Regions from separate parts of the Actinotalea sp. JY-7885 genome, predicted to be linked through region 2. Evidence: predicted binding sites of a transcription regulator. Region 2 holds the regulator's gene; each other region holds the start of a gene.
What was found. Region 2 encodes LexA, which represses DNA repair genes until DNA is damaged. Its sites were predicted from a motif close to TCGAACANNTGTTCGA; they were not measured.
Positions count from the first base shown of each region.

Region 1: a site for LexA is predicted at 1,078-1,093, ahead of IDM29_RS15620 (HNH endonuclease signature motif containing protein). Genes of this name have one in related genera too.
Region 3: a site for LexA is predicted at 3,141-3,156, ahead of ruvA (Holliday junction branch migration protein RuvA). Genes of this name have one in related genera too.

Region 1 is NZ_JACEXH010000243.1:25-3,587, reverse strand. Features, by position in the region: gene IDM29_RS15625 (SMP-30/gluconolactonase/LRE family protein) at 38-880, opposite strand; gene IDM29_RS15620 (HNH endonuclease signature motif containing protein) at 1,124-2,596, shown strand; partial or broken gene IDM29_RS15615 (hypothetical protein) at 2,742-3,563, opposite strand, start outside.
Region 2 is NZ_JACEXH010000123.1:936-9,995, reverse strand. Features, by position in the region: partial or broken gene IDM29_RS11630 (ATP-dependent DNA helicase) at 1-539, shown strand, start outside; gene IDM29_RS11625 (L-lactate dehydrogenase) at 621-1,610, shown strand; gene lexA (transcriptional repressor LexA) at 1,618-2,382, opposite strand; gene IDM29_RS11615 (LysM peptidoglycan-binding domain-containing protein) at 2,639-3,073, shown strand; gene nrdR (transcriptional regulator NrdR) at 3,202-3,663, shown strand; gene IDM29_RS11605 (hypothetical protein) at 3,730-4,263, shown strand; gene IDM29_RS11600 (AMP-binding protein) at 4,276-5,985, opposite strand; gene IDM29_RS11595 (aldo/keto reductase) at 6,035-7,057, opposite strand; gene IDM29_RS11590 (DUF5302 domain-containing protein) at 7,206-7,478, shown strand; gene serA (phosphoglycerate dehydrogenase) at 7,551-8,750, opposite strand; gene IDM29_RS11580 (matrixin family metalloprotease) at 8,833-9,060, shown strand, end outside.
Region 3 is NZ_JACEXH010000141.1:855-8,501, forward strand. Features, by position in the region: partial or broken gene secD (protein translocase subunit SecD) at 1-827, opposite strand, end outside; gene yajC (preprotein translocase subunit YajC) at 889-1,326, opposite strand; gene ruvB (Holliday junction branch migration DNA helicase RuvB) at 1,434-2,456, opposite strand; gene ruvA (Holliday junction branch migration protein RuvA) at 2,467-3,075, opposite strand; gene ruvC (crossover junction endodeoxyribonuclease RuvC) at 3,205-3,801, opposite strand; gene IDM29_RS12470 (YebC/PmpR family DNA-binding transcriptional regulator) at 3,854-4,612, opposite strand; gene pdxT (pyridoxal 5'-phosphate synthase glutaminase subunit PdxT) at 4,629-5,252, opposite strand; gene IDM29_RS12480 (hypothetical protein) at 5,287-6,000, shown strand; gene IDM29_RS12485 (phenylacetate--CoA ligase family protein) at 5,997-7,604, shown strand.

The DNA of each region.
Region 1 (3,563 bases), on a different contig from region 2:
ACGACGACGAGCAGCCGGTGGGCGGGGCTGAGCCCACTCAGCCGCCGTAGGGCAGGACCGGCAGGCCCGGCACGTCGACGCGCAGCCGGAAGAGGGCGCCGGCCTCCGGCTCGGGGTCCTCGAGGTTCTCGCGGGACGTGGTGACGTAGAGGTCGCGCAGGTCCGGTCCGCCGAGCGTGCACGCCGTCACGAGGCGCACCGGGAGCTGGATCTCCTGCAGGATCTCGCCGGTCGGGGCGTAGCAGCGCACGCGACCGACGCCGTTGAGCGCGACCCACACGTTGCCGGCCGCGTCGACGGTCAGGCCGTCCGGGCGCCCGTCGTCGCCCGAGCGGAAGGGGCGGCGGTCCCGCAGCTCGCCACCGACGACGTCGAACACGTCGGTCCGGCCGGTGTCGGTGTCGTTGTAGTAGGCGAGGGTCCCGTCGGGGCTGAAGGCGATGCCGTTGGAGATCGTGACGTGCGGCAGGACCGTCGTGACGGTCCCGTCGGGCGCGATGCGCTGCAGGCTCGCGCCGCCCTGCGCGCGGTCGTAGCGCATGGAGCCGGCGTACAGGTTGCCGGCCGGGTCGCAGCCGCCCTCGTTCATCCGCAGGCCGGTGTCGGACCACATCTCGGGCAGGGGGTGGGCGGCGGCGTCCGGGCCGTCGGCGAGTCCCAGGCCGCGCTCCAGGCCGACGACGTACCCGCCCCCGCGGCGCGGGCGCACGAACGCCGCGACATCGCCGACGTGCAGCCGGTCGACGTCGCCGCCGGCGCGCAGGGTGAGGAGGTCTCCCGCGAGCATGTCCACGAAGCGGAGGCCGCCCCAGCTCTCGGACCAGACGGGGCCCTCGCCGTGGTACGCGACGGCATCGGTGACCTGCTCGAGTCGACTCATGCCTTGATCGTGCCGGGGACGCGGCTCGGGCGCAGCATGGGTGGGCTCGGGTGGCGGGCTCGGGTGGCGGGCTCGAGTGGGCTCGCGGGCTGGGCCTGGTCGCATCGCGCTGGCTCCGGCGGTCCGGGGATTCGCGGGGAGCGCCGTGACCGAATTGTCCAGATCCCGGGTGGGGCGTGGTGCGTGTCAGTGGCCGTTAGTACACTAGTTCGATCAGGGGCGAACTGGTACACGGGGGTCGGGATGGTCCAGGCGGCGAGCGAGGCGGCGGGGGTTGCGGGCCTCGACGCGCTGCTCGCCCGGCTGCGCGCGGACGCCGCGGCGTTGGCTGCGATGGCGCTGGGTTCGCTGGAGGGGCCGCGGGCGGCCGCGGTGCGTAGGGACCTGCGGGTGGTCGGAGACCAGATCCACCTGGCTGCCTCGGTCCTGCTCGCAGCGGTGGAGGCGGACGGGCGCTGGGCGCTAGGTGGGGCGGACCGCACGGTGGCGGGGCACGTCGCGCGCCGTGAGGGCATCGCCTACGGGGACGCGGCCCGCCAGGCCCAGCTCGGCCGGGCGATGGGCGAACTCCCCGTCGTGCGGGAGGCGGTGGCGTCCGGGGAGATCACCCGGGGTCACGCCGAGGCGCTGAGCCGCCTGGTGTCCTCCCCCGCGAGGCGCGCCGCCCTCGCGAGCGACCTACCGGACCGCAACGAGGCGTTCTTCGTCGACCAAGCGCGCCGCCTGGGTGTCGACGAGTTCCGGCGCCTGACCAGTCGCATGGCCGCGAAGCTCGACGACCAAGCCGCCGAGCGTGAGCACCGCCAGGCCGTCGCGCGACAGCGCCTGACCCTGACCCCGCGCGGGGACGGGTTGGCGCTGAGCGGGTTCCTCACCCACGAGAACGGTCAGCTCCTGGCCACCGCCGTCCGATCCATCGCCGGCGTGCCGACCAAGGACGACCAGCGGCCCGTCGAGCAGCGCCAGGCCGAAGCCCTGGTCGACCTCGCCCGCCTGGTCCTGGACAGAGGCCTCACAGGTGCCGGGGCCCAGGTCCGCCCGCACCTGAGCGTGCACGTCTCCTGGGAGACCTACCAGCGCCTGGCCACCGACGCCGCGGCCCGCGACGCCGCCGAGGCGGCCGCTCGTGGCACCGGCGGCACGGATGGCGCGGGTGGCAGGGACGGCGCGGGCGCCAGGGATAGCGCGGGTGGCACGGCGCACCAGGTGCGGCGCACGGGTCTCGAGACCGATCTGGTCGATCCCGCCGAGTTCGAATCCGGCGAACCCGTCCCTGCCTCGGTCCTGCAGCGCATCGCGTGCGACTCCCAGGTCACCCGCATCGTGTTCGGACCCGACAGCCAGATCCTCAACGTCGGCCAGGACGAGCGCACCTACACCAAACAGCTGCGCCGCGCGGTCATCGCCCGCGACCGCCACTGCCAGTACCCCGGATGCACCGCACCGCCCACGCTGGGCGAGATCCACCACATCCGGTGGTGGTCACACGGCGGCGACACCTCCACCGACAACGGCATCCTTCTCTGCTGGCACCACCACGACCACATCCACACCCACGACCTACGCATCACCCGAGTCCCCCACGGGTTCGAGTTCCGACACCCCGACGGCAGACCCGCCGCCCAGCCCGAGCACGCCTCCGGGGCACCACCGGCCACCGGCACACGTCCGCCACCAGGCGGCGAGACCGTGCTCCTCGACCTGGGCGCGGCGTGACAGGCCGACCGCAGCGCGACCGGCTGGTTCGGCGCGACCGGCTGGTTCGGCGCGACCGGCTGGTTCGGCGCGACCGGCTGTCGGCCGCGGCGCGCCCGAGGCTGGGCCCGGGCGCGCCGCTCGCGCGTCGTCGGACGCGCGCCGTTCAGGCGGCCGCAGGACCCGCCAGGCCGCCGCCGAGCCAGGTGCGGATCGCCGCGGCGTCCGACGCGTCGAGCTCCATCCGCGCGCCGCGGCACAGGCCGATGACGTACTCCGCCCAGGTCTCCGCCACCTCGCGGGCGGTCGGCGCCGCCGCGAGGTCGAGGCCCGCGTAGAGCACGCCGGCGATCACGGCGTTGACGGACGCACGACCAATCGGCTCCCCCGCCGCCTGGCACGCGTCGTGCACGCGCCGTGCCGTCTCCGGGCGGTCGAAGGGATGCTCGGCGACGTCCTCGGCGAGGGTCGCGATGAGGACGCGGTACCGGTCGGCCGGCAGGTTCGGCACGTCGGTCACGTCCACGACCTGGCGCTGCAGCGGCGGCAGGTTGGGGGCGCCTCCGGGCAGGTCGGACTCGCTGAACCGGCGCGGGTCCCAGACGAAGCCCGGGGCGGGCTCCGGTGACGCCGCCACTTCGGGCACCGCCTCCGCGATCCACCCGAAGAAGCCGCCCGTGCCGTCCCAGCCGCTGCTGCGCAGGGTCGGGTCGGCCTTGTGGGCCGCCTGGGCCACGAGCCCACCTCGCAGCGGGCGGTCCGCACCCCGCACCTGGCGCAGCACCGCGCGCCGGGCCGGTGACTGCGCCTGCGACTGCGTCGGTGACTGCTGACGGCGCTGCTGTCGCTGCGCCTGCGGTGCCTCGGCGGCGTCGTCGAACTCGTCGATGTCGATCTCGGGGCCGGCGCCGGCGTCAGCGCCCGCGTCAGCGCCCGAGTCGGCGTCGGCGTCGGCGGTGGGCGTCCCGGCGGCTCGCGCGCCGCCCGC
Region 2 (9,060 bases):
CCTCGCGCCGGGCCGCGGTGGCGGCCGCGGAGGCGATGCGCGAGCGCCTCGACGTCCCGGTCCTGTGCCAGGGCGACGACCAGCTGCCGACGCTCGTCGAGCGGTTCACGCAGGACGACGCGACGTGCCTGTTCGGCACCCTCTCGCTCTGGCAGGGGGTCGACGTCCCGGGCCCGACGTGCCGCCTGGTGCTGATCGACCGCATCCCGTTCCCGCGCCCGGACGACCCGGTGCGCTCCGCGCGCACCGAGGCGGTCGAGCGTGGCGGCGGCAACGGCTTCATGGCGGTCTCCGCGACGCACGCCGCCCTGCTGCTGGCGCAGGGCGCGGGGCGCCTCGTGCGGACCGACGCCGACCGCGGGGTGGTGGCAGTGCTCGACCCGCGGCTGGCGACGGCGCGCTACGGGCAGTTCCTGTCCCGGACCATGCCGCCCTTCTGGCAGACCACCGACGGCGGCGTCGCGCGCGCGGCGCTGGCCCGGCTCGCCGCACAGGCCGGCGGGCCGGCGATCACCCGGGGGCCGGACGCCGCCCCGTAGGGTGGCAGGCACGACCCGACGAACGAGAGGCGACGGCTCATGGCGGACGTGGCAGGACGTGTCGAGCACGAGCACGACGACATGGGGCTCGACGCGTCCCCGACCGGGCGCCGCACCACCAAGCTCGCGGTGGTCGGCGCGGGATCGGTCGGCTCGACCATGGCCTACGCGGCCCTCATGCGCGGGGCCGCGCGCTCCGTGGCGCTCTACGACATCAACACGGCGAAGGTCGAGGCCGAGGCGCTCGACATCGGCCACGGCATCCAGTTCATGCCGATGGCCGACGTGGTCGGGTCCGACGACATCCAGGTCTGCGCCGGTGCCGACGTCGTGGTCGTCACCGCGGGCGCCAAGCAGAAGCCCGGGCAGAGCCGCCTGGACCTCGCCGAGGCGACGATCGGGCTCGTGCGCGGGATGCTCCCGGACCTGGTCGCGGTCGCGCCGGACGCCGTGTACGTCATGGTCACGAACCCGGTCGACATCGTCACGTACGCCGCGCTGAAGTTCTCCGGCCTGCCGCCGAACCAGATGTTCGGCTCCGGCACGGTGCTCGACTCCTCGCGGCTGCGCTACCTGCTCGCGCAGCACACCGGCATCGCGGTGCAGAACGTGCACGCGTACATCGCGGGCGAGCACGGCGACTCCGAGATCCCGCTGTGGAGCTCGGCGACCATCGGCGCCGTGCCCCTGATGGAGTGGCCGGGCGTGCCCGGGCCCAACGGCACGGTCGTCGGCCGGCTCGAGGCCGCGGACCGCCAGCGGATCGCGGAGGAGGTCGTGAACTCCGCCTACCGGATCATCGCGGGCAAGGGCGCGACCAACTACGCGGTGGCCCTCGCGGGCTCACGCATCATCGAGGCCGTGCTGGGCGACGAGCGCCGGGTGCTCCCGGTGTCCTCGCTCCTGGAGGACTACCGCGGCATCTCCGACGTGTGCCTGTCGGTCCCGTCCGTGGTGGGCCGAGACGGCGTGGCCGCCCGGCTCGAGATCCCGCTGTCCGACGAGGAGCTGGCAGGGCTGCGCCGGTCCGCCGACCAGATCCGCGCCGTCGCGCGGCAGTTCGGGCTCTGACCGGGGGTCACAGGCTCCGCAGCACGCTCACCACGCGCCCGAGCACGACGGCGTCGTCGCCCGGGATCGGCTCGTAGGCGGCGTTCTGCGGCAGCAGCCAGACGTGGCCGTCCGCACGCCGTAGCGTCTTCACGGTCGCCTCGCCGTCGATCATGGCCGCGACGATCTCGCCGTTCTCGGCCACGGGCTGGCGCCGGACCACGACCCAGTCGCCGTCGCAGATGGCGGCCTCGATCATCGAGTCGCCCGCGACCTTGAGCAGGAACAGCTCTCCCTCGCCGACGAGCTGGCGGGGCAGCGGGAAGACGTCCTCGACGACCTGCTCGGCGAGGATCGGGCCGCCGGCCGCGATGCGACCCACGACCGGCACGTACGACGGCGCCGGGGCGGCGTCGTGCATGCCGGTCTCGTCGACGGGCACGCCGCCCCGGTCGGCGCCGAGCCGGCTGATGGCCCGCGAGTCGTCGGGCTGCACGACCTCGATGGCGCGCGGACGGTGCGGGTCGCGCCGCAGGTAGCCCTTGCGCTCGAGCACGGTGAGCTGGTGCTTGACCGAGGACGGGCTCGTCAGCCCGACCGCCTCGCCGATCTCCCGCATGCTCGGCGGGTAGCCCCGCCGCTCGACGCTCGACCGGATCGTCTCGAGCACGAGGCGCTGGCGGGGCGTGAGCCCGTCGCCGCCCGCGGCGGCGTCCGGCAGCGCGGTCACCGACGCGAGGTCACCGCCCGGCTGCTGGTCGGTGCCCGACGGGGGTGTGGTCCTGGGCGCCATGACGGCCTCCGTGTCTCTCGGGCGATGTCTCTCGGGCGATGTCTTCTCGGGCGACCGGCCCTGCGACGGGTCGTGTCAGTGCCTCGTGATGGTCTCTCGTCGTGCCTCCACCTTAGGGGCGCGATGCCGCGTGATCAAACATCTGTTCGAGCGTGTCTCGACACGGTGGGTGGCCCGTGGTAGACATCGTACAGACGTTCGACGTACAGCCGTTCGACGGACACGCGTTCGAATCGCTCGACGAAGGGGAGACGCCATGACGGCGATCATGTGGGACCACGAGCCCGTCCTGTCCGTCCGCACGCCCGCCGCACGCACGACGGCCGGACGCACGACGGCCGGCCGCACGACGACCCGGCGCGTCCCGGAGGTCCGGGCCGCCGACGGGCGGGCCCAGGGCGGGCACCTGCGCCTCACGCGCCGTGGCCGGCTGACGGTCTGGCTGGTCGCGGCCGCCGCCGGGGCGGGCGTCGTGCTCTCGGCCCAGGCCGCCGGCGCGGACTCTCCCGCGGCCGCCCAGCCCGTGGTCACGCACGTCGTCGCGCCGGGCGAGACGCTCTGGGAGATCGCCGGGGGCGTCGCGGCGCCGGGCCAGGACCGTCGCGACGTCGTCGCCGACCTCGTCCAGCTCAACGCGCTGGGCGGTGCGGAGCTCCAGGTCGGGCAGCAGATCCTCGTGCCGCAGCCCTGATCCCCAGCCCTGACTCCGCAGCGCTGATCCCGCCGCCCTGGCCCCCAGCGTCCGTGACCACCGCGGTTCGCAGCGCGGTGCCCGCCGACGGTACGGTGTGGCGGTCAGCCGGAGGAGGTGGAGGCGCGATGCACTGCCCGTTCTGCCGGCACAGCGACTCCCGCGTGGTCGACTCGCGCACGTCCGACGACGGCGCCTCGATCCGGCGCCGGCGGCAGTGCCCGAACTGCCAGCGCCGCTTCACCACGTTGGAGACGGCCTCGCTCTCGGTGGTCAAGCGGTCCGGGGTGACCGAGTCGTTCAGCCGCGAGAAGATCGTCAACGGCGTCCGCAAGGCCTGTCAGGGGCGCCCCGTGAGCGAGGACGACCTCGCCCTGCTGGCGCAGCGCGTCGAGGAGAACCTCCGCAGCACCGGCACGGCCGAGCTCGACGCCCACGAGATCGGGCTGTCGATCCTCGGCCCGCTCCGCGAGCTCGACGAGGTGGCGTACCTGCGCTTCGCGAGCGTCTACCAGGCGTTCGAGTCGCTGGACGACTTCGAGGCCGCCATCACGGCGCTGCGCGCCGAGCACGGCGACCGTCCCGCCTGAGCGTCATCCGGTCGCGCCGCGTGGGTGCCTCTGCGACGCTTGTCCGGTCACGAGACGGGAGGCGCGATGACCGACGCCGCTGCGGGCCGCACGTCCCCCGCCACCGGTGGGCTGGACCGCGCGGCCCTGTCGACCTACCTCAACGACCATCTCGCCGGCGCCGTGGCCGGCTCGCATCGCATGCGCCGGACGGCCGAGGCGCTCGCCCGGACCCCGGTGGGCCCGGGACTGACCCGCGTGGCGGACGAGGTCGAGGGCGAGCGGGAGGAGCTGCGCGCGCTGATCGGCGACCTGGACCTGGTCCAGGCCCGGCCCAAGCAGGTGGCGACCTGGGCCGGGGAGCGGCTGGCGCGCCTGAAGACGAGCGGGGCCGGCCTGCAGCGGGAGCCCTTGACGGCCCTCCTGGAGGTCGAGCTGCTGCGCAGCGCCGTCGTCGGCAAGCGCGGGCTGTGGCAGACCATGACGGCGCTGGCGCCGGCCCTGGGGGTCGACGCGGACCGGTGCCGTGAGCTGTGGGGGCAGACGGACCGGCAGGTCGCCACCCTCGACGAGGTCCACGACTACGTGCGCTCGCGCGTGCTGCGCGAGGCGGCGCGCTGAGGGTGCGCCGCCTCAGCGGTTCATGACGTCCTGACGCACGACGCGCCGCAGCACCTTGCCGATCTGGGAGCGGGGCAGCTCGCTGAGGACCACGAGGTCGCGCGGCAGGGCGTAGCGCGCCAGGCGGGTCTCGCACCAGGCGCGGACGGCGTCGAGCTCGACGCCCGTCGCACCGTGGGACAGGACCACCGCGGCCACGACGCGCTCGCCGAGGTCACCGGCGGCGGGCACCCCGACCACGGCGACGTCCTCGATGCCGGGCATCTGCCGCAGGTGGTCCTCGACCTGGGACGGGTACACGTTGAAGCCACCGGTGATGATGACCTCCTTGATGCGGTCCACGAGGCGCACGAAGCCGTCGGGCTCCACGACCACCACGTCGCCGGTGCGCAGCCACGTCCGGCCCTCACGCTCGATCAGGACGGCCGCGGTCTCCTCGGGCCGGTTCCAGTAGCCCTGGAAGACCTGGGGGCCCGAGATGAGGAGCTCGCCCTGATCGCCGGCCGGGACGTCCACCATGGGGTCCTCGGGGTCCACGACCCGGATCCACGTGGAGGGGAAGGGCAGGCCGAGCGTCCCCGGACGACGTGCCTCGGAGAGCGGGCTCCCGAGCGCCACCGGCGAGGTCTCCGTCAGGCCGTACCCCTCGACGAGGATCCCGCCCGTGACCTCCTCCCACGCCCGCGCCGTCTCGGCGGAGAGGGCCATCGCGCCCGAGATCGACCGGCGCAGCGACGTGAGGTCCGTGCCCGTGCGCTTGGCCGCCGCAGCCAGGCGCTCGAACATCGGCGGCACCCCCGGCATGAAGGTCGCGGGGCGTCGGCGCTGGGCGGCGAGCACGGTGTCGACGTCGAACTTCGGGAAGATCACCGAGGTCGCCGCGATGCGCACCGCGTAGGTCAGGCAGAGCGTGAGGCCGAAGGCGTGGAAGAACGGCAGGGCCGCGTAGACGGTCTCGCTGCCCACGTCGTGACGGGTCCAGGCCTGGCCCTGCGCCGCGTTGACGGCGATGTTGCGGTGCGTCAGGACGGCGCCCTTGGGGGTGCCCGTCGTGCCGCCGGTGTACTGCAGCAGGGCGACGTCGTCCAGGTCCGGGTGGGGGTGTGCCGCGGGCAGCGGCTCCGCGCCCCGGACGAACCGCGCCCACGTGGTCACGTCGGGTGCGGTCGGGACCGGCGACCGCAGGGCGTCGCGGCTGCGCCGCGCGGCCGCGATCGGCAGGCGCAGGGCGACGCGCGAGGACAGCGGCAGGTCGGCGGCGAGGTCGACCGCGACCACGGTGCGCACGGAGGTGTGCGGTCGCGCCTCGAGCACCGCGGGGACCGCCTTGGTCCACACCAGCGCGACCGTCGCGCCGCTGTCGGCCAGCTGGTGGCGCAGCTCCTCGCTGGAGTACGTCGGGTTGTGCTCGACCACGACGGCGCCGATGCGCAGCACCGCGTAGAAGGCCACGACGTGCGTCGCGCTGTTCGGCAGCACCAGGGCCACGCGGTCGCCCGGCCGCACGCCGTGGGCGTGCAGCGCGCCGGCGGCCTGGGCGACCCGGCGGGCCAGCGAGCCGTAGGTCGTGCCGCGGCCGAGCAGGTCGGTCGCGACGCGGCCCGCGTACCGCGCGGCCACGTTCTCCAGGGTCCGTGTCACGGGCCCGTCCAGCTCCGGCACGTCGGCGGGGACGCCGGGTGCGTACGAGGCGAGCCAGGGGCGGTCGGCGGTGGGTTCCACGTCTCGATTCTAGGTTACGCAACCGTAGGTTGATGACCAGAAGGTCCCGTCACAGGTCGCTCGAGCGTGCAGCCCAGAGGTTCACGCCGGCGTCCTGCGCGAGGGCGTCGACCGCCGTCAGCTCGTCCACCGAGAAGCCGGGCCCGTCGAGGGCGGCCAGGGTGTCGTCCAGCTGGGCGGTGCTGCTCGCCCCGACCAGCACCGAGGTGGTCCGCGGGTCGCGGAGCACCCACGAGATCGCCATCTGGGCGAGGCTCTGGCCACGGGCCCGGGCGATCGCGTCGAGCCCCCGGACGCGCCCGAGGTTCTCGGCCGTCAGCCACGCCGGGTCGAAGGAGCCGCCGCGCGCGGCACGCGAGTCCGGCGGCACGCCGCGCAGGTACCGGTCCGTGAGCAGACCCTGGGCGAGGGGGGAGAACGCCACCAGGCCCATCCCCGCGCGCTCGACGACGTCCAGCAGAGCCTGCTCGGTGCCGTCCGGTCCGGCGGCGGGGCGCTCGACCCAGCGGTTCAGCAGCGACCAGGACGACTGGTGCAGCGTGAGCGGGACGCCCAGGTCCCGGGCCACGTCGAGCGCCTCGAGCGTCCGCGCCGCCGAGTACGACGAGATCCCGACGTACCGCGCCCGGCCGGAGGTCAGCGCCGTGCCGAGCGCCGCGATCGTCTCCGCCAGGGGCGTCGTCGGGTCGAAGCGGTGGCTGTAGAAGACGTCGACCTCGGGGACGCCGAGGAGCGCGAGCGACCGGTCCAGCGAGCGCAGCAGGTACGCCCGGCCGCCGTGCTCGCCGTACGGTCCCGGCCACGCCCGGTAACCGGCCTTCGTGGTCAGCACGAGCTCGTGGCGGTGGCCCCGCAGGTCGGTGCGCAGGAGCCGGCCCAGGGTCTCCTCCGCCGCCCCGGGGGGCGGCCCGTAGTTGTTGGCGAGGTCGAGGTGCGTCACGCCCCGGTCCACGGCGTGCAGCACGATCTCGCGCTGCAGGGCGACGGGGCGGTCGACCCCGAAGCCCTGCCAGAGCCCGAGCGAGACGGCGGGCAGGAGCAGACCGGAGCGCCCGGCGCGGCGGTACGTCATGGTGGGCACCGCCCGACGGTACGCCGACGCGCACCCCGGGCGTCCAGGGAGAAAGGCGTTGGTGCGGCGCAGTAGCGTGGCACCGCCCCACGCACCAGCGCCGGAGCCCGGGAGCCCCCGGAGGACGACCACACCAGGAGGTGGGCCCATGGCCGACGACCGCAGCCAGACCCCCGAGGACGGCGCCGGCACGGCGCCCGAGGACACCACGGTGCCCGAGGACACCACGGTGCCCGAGGACACCACGGTGCCCGAGGACACCACGGTGCCCGAGGACGCCAAGGCGCGGTTCCGCGAAGCGCTCGATCGCAAGCAGGGCGCCGCGCACCGCAGTGCGCAGGGCCGGTCCAACACCGGGGCCGTCCACGGCCCCGAGACGACCGGCCCCGGCAAGCGCACGTTCCGCCGCAAGACCGGCTGACCGGGCCGGTCCGGGCCGCAGCGGCCCGGACCGGACCCCGGAGTCAGGACGCCCGGGCCGACCCCGCCCGGGTCAGGACAGGACGCGCAGGCGGATCGTCTGCGGCATGGTCCGCAGCACGTCGCACACGTCGGGGCCCAGGTCCGCGGCGACGTCGGTCACCACGTAGCCGAGCTCGCCGCGCGTCGCGAGGAGCTGGCCCTCGATGTTGACCCCGTGCTCTGCGAGCGTCTGGTTGATCCCCGCGAGGACGCCCGGGGTGTTGTGGTGCAGGTGCGCGAGGCGGTGGGTGCTGGTGCCCGCGGGCAGTGCGAGGTTGGGCAGGTTGACGCTCAGGGTGGTCGAGCCCGTGCGGACGTAGTCCCGCAGCTTGTTGGCCACGAACTGCCCGATGGCCTCCTGCGCCTCCTCGGTCGACCCGCCGATGTGCGGGGTGAGGATGACGTTGGGCAGGCCGCGCAGCTCGGAGTCGAACGCGTCCCCACGGCGCTTGGGCTCCTCGGGGAAGACGTCGACCGCGGCGCCGCCGACCCGCCCCGACAGCACGTGCTCGCGCAGCGCCGCGTAGTCCACGACGAACCCGCGCGAGAGGTTGAGGAAGATCGCGCCGGGCCGCATGCGCGCGAACTGCGCCGCGCCGAAGAGGCCGGCGTTGCCCTCACGCCCGTCGACGTGCAGCGTCACGACGTCGGCGACGTCGAGGAGCTCGTCGAGCGTCTCCATGCGGCGCGCGTTGCCGAGCGCGAGCTTCTCCTGCGAGTCGTAGAAGACCACCGACATGCCGAGCGCCTCGGCGAGCACCGACAGCTGGGTGCCGATGTTCCCGTAGCCGACGATGCCCAGCGTGCGACCGCGCACCTCGTGCGAGCCCTCCGCGGACTTGTCCCACACGCCGTCGTGCAGGGCGCGGTCGCGCTCGGTGAGGCGCCGCGTCAGGGCGATGATCTCGGCGAGCGTGATCTCCACGACCGAGCGCGTGTTGGAGAAGGGGGCGTTGAACGTGGCGACCCCGCGCTCGGCGGCGGCACGCAGCGCCACCTGGTTGGTGCCGATGCAGAATGCGCCGATCGCCATGAGGTCCGGGGCGGCGTCGAGCACGCGCGGCGTGACCTGGGTCTTGGAGCGGATGCCGAGCAGGTGCACCCCGTCGAGGGCGGCGATCAGCTCGTCCTCGTCCAGCGCGCCGGTCCGGGACGTCACCTCGACCCCGTCCGACTCGAGGATCGTCGTGGCCAGGGGGTGGAGGCTCTCGAGGAGCAGGGCGCGCAGCACACGTCCATGGTGGACCGCCGGGGGAGCGCGGCCAAAACCGGCCCGACAGGCGGGACGCCGCGCACACCGGGACACTGTGCGCGTGGAGCATGCGGCGCCGGTCCCGGAGGTGGTGCGGCGTCGTGCCCGGCGCCGGCGCCGTCCCGGCGTGGTCGTGCTCGTCCTGGCCGTGGCGCTCACCGGCGGTGCCATGGCCTACGAGGGGTCCGGCGGGGACCTGCAGGCGCTCGTCCGCCCCCGGGCGTACGTGGAGATCGACGGCGAGGCCGTCGCCGTGCCCGCGCCGGCCCCGGCGCAGGGCCGTCCGCTG
Region 3 (7,647 bases), on a different contig from region 2:
ATGACCAGGCCGTCGAGCACCATCGCGAACTGGTTGCGCGGCGACTCGAGCCCGAGCAGGCGCTCCGTGACGGCACGGAACTGGCTCGTGCCCTCCCGGTTGAACTCGATGTTGGTGACCCACTCGTTCGTCACCGCGCCGGTCTGCGTCGTGCGCAGACCCGAGCTCGCGCTCTCCACGTCGTCGCCGCGCACCTCGACCGGTCCGAGCACGAACTTGGCGGTGCCGGACGCGTCGCACGCGACGACCGCCTCGTCCGGGGAGCCGACCAGGTCCGGGCCGCCGCGGAGGTTCGCGGGGTCGGTGCAGTCGTAGGCCTCGAACTCGGCGAGCAGCTCAGGCGTGAGCCAGGCGGGGTCGCTCGCGTCGGCGGGCTCGACCTGCTCGACGGGCGTCTCGCCGAGAGGGGTGCGCTGCTCCTCGGGCACCGGCGTCGGCGCGGCCTGGACGATGACGGGCCGGAAGAGCATCTGCGCCGACTCCCGCACCAGGTCGAGGGTCTCGGCGTCGGGCTCCCCGGGGATCGCCACGACGATGTTCGAGCCGCCCTGGCTGGTGATCTCCGCCTCCGCGACGCCGGACGCGTCGATGCGCTGGCGGATGATCTCGATCGCCTGCGCGATGGTCTCCTCGGTGACCTTCTCACCGCTGTCCGCGGTGGGCGTGAGGATGACCTGCGTCCCGCCCTCGAGGTCGAGGGCCAGCGACGGCGTCAGCGACGCGTCCGACCAGTGGTTGCCGGCGAGGAGAGCGCCGAGGAGGGCGATCACCACGACGCCGAGCGACACCAGCGTGCGCTTCGGGCGTGGGCGGTTCGATGTGGCCAACGGTCCGTCTTCTCTCGTGCGTCAGACCCGGGGCGCCGCGGTGCGGCGCCCGGTACCCCCGTCAGCGACGGGTCGTGCCCTCGTCGTCGCGCCCCTCGGTGAGGCTCGACGCGTCGTCGGGCACCTGGAGGGTGGCGTCGGCGTCCGTGGTCTCGTCGACCTCGTCCTCGTACAGCTCGTCCTCGTACAGCTCGTCGTCGTCCAGCTCGTCGTCCGCGTCCTCCGCCTCCAGCTCGTCCGCGACCGGCGGGTCCACGAGCTTGGCGATGGCGGGACGGAGCCAGCGGCTCGTCACGCCGGGCGACGTCTCGAGGGTGACGATGTCGCCCTCGACGTCGACGACGGTGCCGAACAGGCCAGAGCCCGTCATGACCTCCTGGCCGGGGGCCAGGCTCGCCCGGAAGTTCGCGGCTTCCTTCTGCTGCTTGCGGGTGCGGCTCGTCATGAGCCACATGGCGCCGAAGGCCAGGGCAAGGATGATGAGGAAGCTGTAGTCCATGGTGTCGTTCTCACGTCCTGTTGGGTTGCGACCGCGCGAGTCTAGGTGACCGACGCTCCTGGCCCCTAACGCCTCGCGCGGACGCGCGGTTCCCGGGCGGGCGGCGCTCAGCCGAAGAGGGTGTCCGAGCCCGGTGCGGGGGGCCGCAGGCCGAGGTGCGCCCAGGCCCGCGCGGTGGCGACGCGGCCGCGCGGAGTCCGCCCCATGAGGCCCTCGCGGACGAGGAACGGCTCGGCGACCGTCTCGACCGTCTCGGGCTCCTCCCCGACCGCGACCGCGAGGGTCGTGAGCCCCACCGGCCCGCCGCCGAAGCGCTCGCACAGCGCGCGCAGCACGCCGCGGTCGAGCCGGTCGAGGCCGAGGTCGTCCACCTCGTAGACGGCCAGCGCGGCGCGGGCCGCGGCCAGGTCCAGCGTGCCGTCACCGCGCACCTGGGCCCAGTCGCGCACGCGGCGCAGCAGGCGGTTCGCGATGCGGGGCGTGCCGCGGGACCGGCTCGCGATCTCCGCGGCGGCGTCGGCGTGCAGGTCGACGCCGAGCAGCCCGGCCGAGCGCGCGAGCACCTGCTGGAGCTCCTCGTCGTCGTAGAAGTCGAGGTGCCCGGTGAACCCGAAGCGGTCGCGCAGCGGCGCCGGCAGCAGCCCCGCCCGCGTGGTCGCGCCCACGACCGTGAACGGGGGCAGCGCGAGCGGGATCGCGTTGGCGCCCGCCCCCTTGCCCACGACGACGTCGACGCGGAAGTCCTCCATCGCGACGTAGAGGAGCTCCTCGGCGGGACGCGCGAGGCGGTGGATCTCGTCGAGGAAGAGCACCTCGCCCTCCTCGAGCGAGGAGAGCACCGCGGCGAGGTCCCCCGCGTGCTGGATGGCCGGACCCGACGTGACGCGCATCGACGTCCCGAGCTCGGCGGCGATGATCATGGCGAGCGTCGTCTTGCCCAGCCCGGGCGGGCCGGAGAGCAGGACGTGGTCGGGCGCTTTGCCCCGCCCGAGGGCGGCGTGGAGCACGAGCTCGAGCTGGTCGCGCACCACGCGCTGCCCGACGAACTCGGCCAGGCGCTGCGGCCGCAGTGCGGCCTCCGCCGCGCGCTCGAGATCCTCCGCGCCCGGGGCGACGATGCGCTCGGTCACGATCTCCTCGTCAGGCACGACCGCCGCCCAGGACCCGCAGCGCGCCACGCAGGACCGAGGCGACCTCGCCGGCGTCGACGGGCCCCGCGTCAGGCGGCGACACCACGGCGACGGCCTCCTCGGCCGCCTTCGCGGTCCAGCCGAGCCCGACGAGCGCCTCCACGACCTCACCGCGCCGGTCGGCGACCGCGGCCGCCGCCGTCGTCGGCCCGCCCGACGGGGCCCCGAGGCGGTCGGCCAGCTCGAGCACGATCCGCTGCGCGCCCTTGCGCCCGATGCCGGGCACGCGCTGGAGCGCCGCCAGGTCCTCCCCCGCGACCGCGCGCCGCAGCGCGTCGGGCGTGTGGACCGCGAGCATCGCCAGCGCCAGCCGTGGCCCGACGCCGCTCACCGTCTGGACGGCCTCGAAGGTGTCCCGCTCGTCGGCGTCGGCGAAGCCGTAGAGGGTCAGCGAGTCCTCGCGGACGACCAGCGACGTCGCGAGCTCGGCCTCCTGCCCGACGCGCAGTCCCGCCAGGGTCGCCGGCGTCGCGTACGCGAGCATCCCGACACCGCCCACGTCGACGACTGCCGCGTCGAGGCGCACCCCGACGACCTGCCCGCGCAGCGAGGCGATCACGAACCCTCCCGTCCTCCTCGCGCGGACGCGCCGCCGCCACGGCGGGACGCGGTCACGCGAGCGACCCGAACATCTGTACGACCACGCTAGCGCGCCGCCCGGACACCGGGTGCCCCGACGCGCCGGACCTCACCGGAGCCGGGCGGCGGCCTCGGCCCGCGCCCAGGCGAGCTGGGCCGGTGTCGCCCCGGACGTGGCCCCCGCGGCGCCGCCCGCGCCGGTCCCCGCACGGACCGGCGACGTCGTGCCCGCGGCCACGGGCCGCCAGAGGTGGCAGATCGCCAGGGCGAGCGCGTCGGCCGCGTCGGCGGGGGTGGGCAGCTCCGCGAGCCCGAGGATCCGCGCGACCATCTGCTGCACCTGCGGCTTGCCGGCCCGCCCGGAGCCCGTGACCGACGCCTTGACCTCCGACGGCGTGTGCAGCGCCACCGGGATCCCGCGCCGGGCGGCGGCCGCCATGACGACGCCCGACACCTGGGCCGTGCCCATGACGGTCCGCACGTTGTGCTGCGCGAAGACCCGCTCCACGGCGACGGCGTCGGGCTCGTGCTCGTCCAGCCAGGTCTCCACCTGGTCACCCACGAGGGCCAGGCGCGACGCGACGTCGTCGGAGACCGGTGAGCGCGCGACGCCGACGGCGACGAGCACCACCCGCCGCCCCGGGCGCGAGTCGACCACGCCCAGACCGCAGCGGGTCAGGCCCGGGTCCACTCCCAGCACGCGCACCGCACCAGTCTCCCAGCGCGCGGACGCGACGGCCGGACGCCTCGCCGGGCGCTCAGTCCTCCTCGAGCTCCGCCATGACCTCGTCGGACGCGTCGAAGTTCGCGAAGACGTCCTGGACGTCGTCGCTGTCCTCGAGCGCGTCGATGAGGCGCAGGATCTTGCGGGCGCCCTCGGCGTCCACCTCGACCTGCGTGGCGGGCACGAACTGGGCCTCGGCCGAGTCGTAGTCGATCCCGGCGTCCTGCAGCGCGGTGCGCACGGCGACGACGTCGGACGCCTCGCTCTGCACCTCGAACGCCTCGCCCAGGTCGGTGACCTCCTCGGCGCCCGCGTCCAGGACCGCCGCCAGCACGTCGTCCTCGGTGAGGCCGTCCGTCTTGGGGATCACCACGACGCCGCGCCGGGAGAACAGGTAGGACACGGACCCGGGGTCGGCCATCGCGCCGCCGTTGCGGGTGAACGCGATGCGCACGTCAGCGGCCGCACGGTTGCGGTTGTCGGTGAGGCACTCGACCAGGACCGCGACCCCGCCGGGGCCGTAGCCCTCGTACATGACGGTCTGGTAGTCCGCCCCGCCGGCCTCCTGGCCGGAGCCGCGCTTGACCGCGCGGTCGATGTTGTCGTTCGGGACCGAGGACTTCTTGGCCTTCTGGATCGCGTCGAAGAGCGTCGGGTTGCCGGCGACATCACCGCCGCCCACGCGGGCGGCCACCTCGATGTTCTTGATGAGCTTCGCGAAGAGCTTGCCCCGCTTGGCGTCGACGACGGCCTTCTTGTGCTTCGTGGTGGCCCACTTGGAGTGACCGGACATCGCTTCGACGAACCCCTCAGCCGCGCTCGGTGACGATCTGGACGAACAGCCGGTGCAGCCTCATGTCCCCCGTGATCTCGGGGTGGAAGGACGTCGCGACCACGTCACGCTCGCGCACCGCCACGATCCTACCGGCGGCGGGGCCCGATGCGACGGTGGCCAGCGCCCGGACGCCCGGCCCGGTGCGCTCGACCCACGGCGCGCGGATGAACACGGCGTGCACCGGGTCCGTGGCGCTGTCGGCGACGCCCTCGACGACGAGGTCCGTCTCGAAGGAGTCGACCTGACGGCCGAAGGCGTTGCGGCGCACGGTCACGTCGAGCCCGCCGAGGGTCCGCTGGCCCGCCGCGCCGTCCTCGAGCCGGTCGGCGAGCAGGATCATCCCCGCGCACGACCCGTAGGCGGGCAGGCCGGCGGCGATCGCGTCGCGCAGGGGCTCGAAGAGCTCGAAGACCTGCAGCAGGTTGGCCATCGTCGTGGACTCGCCGCCCGGCAGCACGATCCCGTCGACCTCGGCGAGCTCGCGCGTGCGCCGCACGGGCACGGCACGCGCGCCGCTGGCCTCGAGCGCGGCGACGTGCTCGCGCACGTCGCCCTGGAGGGCCAGGACACCGATCCTGGGCGGCGTGTCGGAGATCACGTCGGCGGATCCTACGCCGCCCTATCCTCGGGGCATGAGCGCGCCCTTCCCCCCGCCCGCGGCGCCCGCGGGCCCGCACGCCGCCCCGCCGTCGACCTCGCTGCGCGGACCGGTCGCGCTGACCGTCGCCGGAGCGGTGCTCTGCGTCGCGACGGTCGTCATCGCGGTCCTCGTCGGACGGACCTTCCTCAACCTCCTGCCCACCGACCTGCTGACGTCGGACGGTCAGGCGGGTCCCGGGGTCGTCGCCGAGGTGAGCGCGCCAGGGCAGGGCACGGCGCAGCTCGAGGCGGACACGAGCTACGTCGTGCTCCTGGCCACCTCGACCTCGGCGGGCGGGGACCACGTCGAGCTCGAGGACGACGTCGTGCTCGTCAGCCCGGACGGGAACGAGATCGTGGCCGACCGGAGCCCCGGCGTGAACCTCTCGGCGTCGCGCGACGGCACCGCCGTCCGCTCGGTCGGCGCCTTCCGCACGCAGGAGGCGGGGCAGTACACGGTCACGGCGCCGCCCGTCAGCGACGGCGGGACCGCACGGGTGCTCCTCGCCCCGGACCAGGCGTTCGGGCCGTTCTTCGTCGGCATCTTCGGGTCCGTGTTCGGCGTCTTCGCCGCCATCGCCACGGCGATCACGGGGATGCCGATGCTCGTCATCGGCATCGTCTGGTGGCGCCGCCGGGCCGGGGCCCGCGCGGCCGGCGCCGCGGGACCGGGCGCCCCGGGACATCCGGCCACGGCGCCGCGGTGACAGGCACCGGCGCGGCGCCGCGTCGGACGAGCGTCCTGCGCCAGGCGGCGCTGCGGGTCGCGACCGGGGTCGTCACGCTCGTCTACCGGATGTACCGGGTGCACCCCGCGTTGTGGCGGTTCACGGCCCGGAACTACCACCCCGCGATGGAGCGCTTCGCGCGGCTCAACGCCTGGATGATCTGCCAGCACGCCTACCTGGACGTGCCCGCGTACCGCCGCCACGTCGAGGAGCACGGCTTCCGCTTCCGCTGGTGGGACCTCACGGCGTACGAGCCCACCTCCAAGCACGGCTACGTCGACCGGTACCCCGAGGCGGAGCGCTGCTGGGACGGCGAGATCCGGACCGTGGGCACCGTGGTGGACGAGTCGTCCGGCTCGTCCGGGACCCCGTACAACTGGCTGCGCTCGAAGCGTGAGCTCGCCACGGTCCACAAGAACGTCGCGGGGTACGTGACGCAGATCTTCGGCACCCGCGGGCTCTTCGCCATCAACGCCTTCTCGATGGGCGCCTGGGCGACGGGCACCAACACGGGCATCGCCATGTCGCGGATCGCCATGGTCAAGAACACCGGCCCGGAGATCGACAAGATCGTCGACACGCTGCGCCACTTCGGCCCCGGCTACACCTACCTGGTGTGCGCGTACCCGCCCTTCCTCAAGCACCTGCGGGACCGGCTCGACGCGGACGGGTTCGACTGGGACGCCTACGACCTCAACGGCTTCGTCGGCGGCGAGGCGCTCACCGAGGGGCTGCGCGACTACCTGGAGGACCGCTTCGGCCGCGTCTACTCGGGCTACGGGGCCTCCGACCTCACCATCGGGATGGCCGGCGAGAGCGACCTGACCGTGTGGCTGCGCCGCGCCCTGATCGCCCACGAGCCCTTGCGCCGGGAGGTGCTCGGGGACGGCGAGGCCCGCACCCCGATGGTCTTCCAGTACAACCCGCTCGAGACCTACCTGGAGACGACGTCCGACGGGCGCCTGCTGGTGACCTTGAACTCCGCCGACATCATGAGCCCGAAGCTGCGCTACGACATCGGCGACGAGGCGATGATCCTCAGCTTCGACGCGATGCGCGCCGCGGTGGACCGCCTGCCCGAGCCGCTGCGCTCGCGCCTGACGTTCGGCGTCGAGCGCGCGGCCGCGGTCCAGGGCATGCGCCTGCCCCTGCTCCTGCTCTTCGGCCGCAAGGACTCGACCGTCTCCTACATGGGCGCGAACCTCTACCCGCTCGACGTCGAGAACGGGCTCTACCTCGACAACCCGCACGCGGCGGCCATCGAGTCCTTCAAGCTCTCCCTGGTCGACATCGGCGACCACGAGCAGCGTCCCGGCATCCACCTGCAGCTGCGTGCGCACGCCGCGCTCGACGACGCCGAGCGGGCGGACCTCGCGTCGCGCGCCGCCGCCGGGGTGCTGCGCCATCTCGCGTCCGTCTCGCGTGACGTGGCCCAGTCCCTCGAGGAGGACCCGACGGCCTCGGACCTGCGGGTCGAGGTGCACGCGCACGGCACGGGCCCGTTCGCGGGCGGCTCGACGAAGATCAAGAACGTGTACCTGGTGGACGAGGGCGACCGCGACGTCCCGTCCGCGGCGCGCTGATGCGCAGCGCCGACTTCTCGCGGGCCCCGCGCCAGGCGCGCGC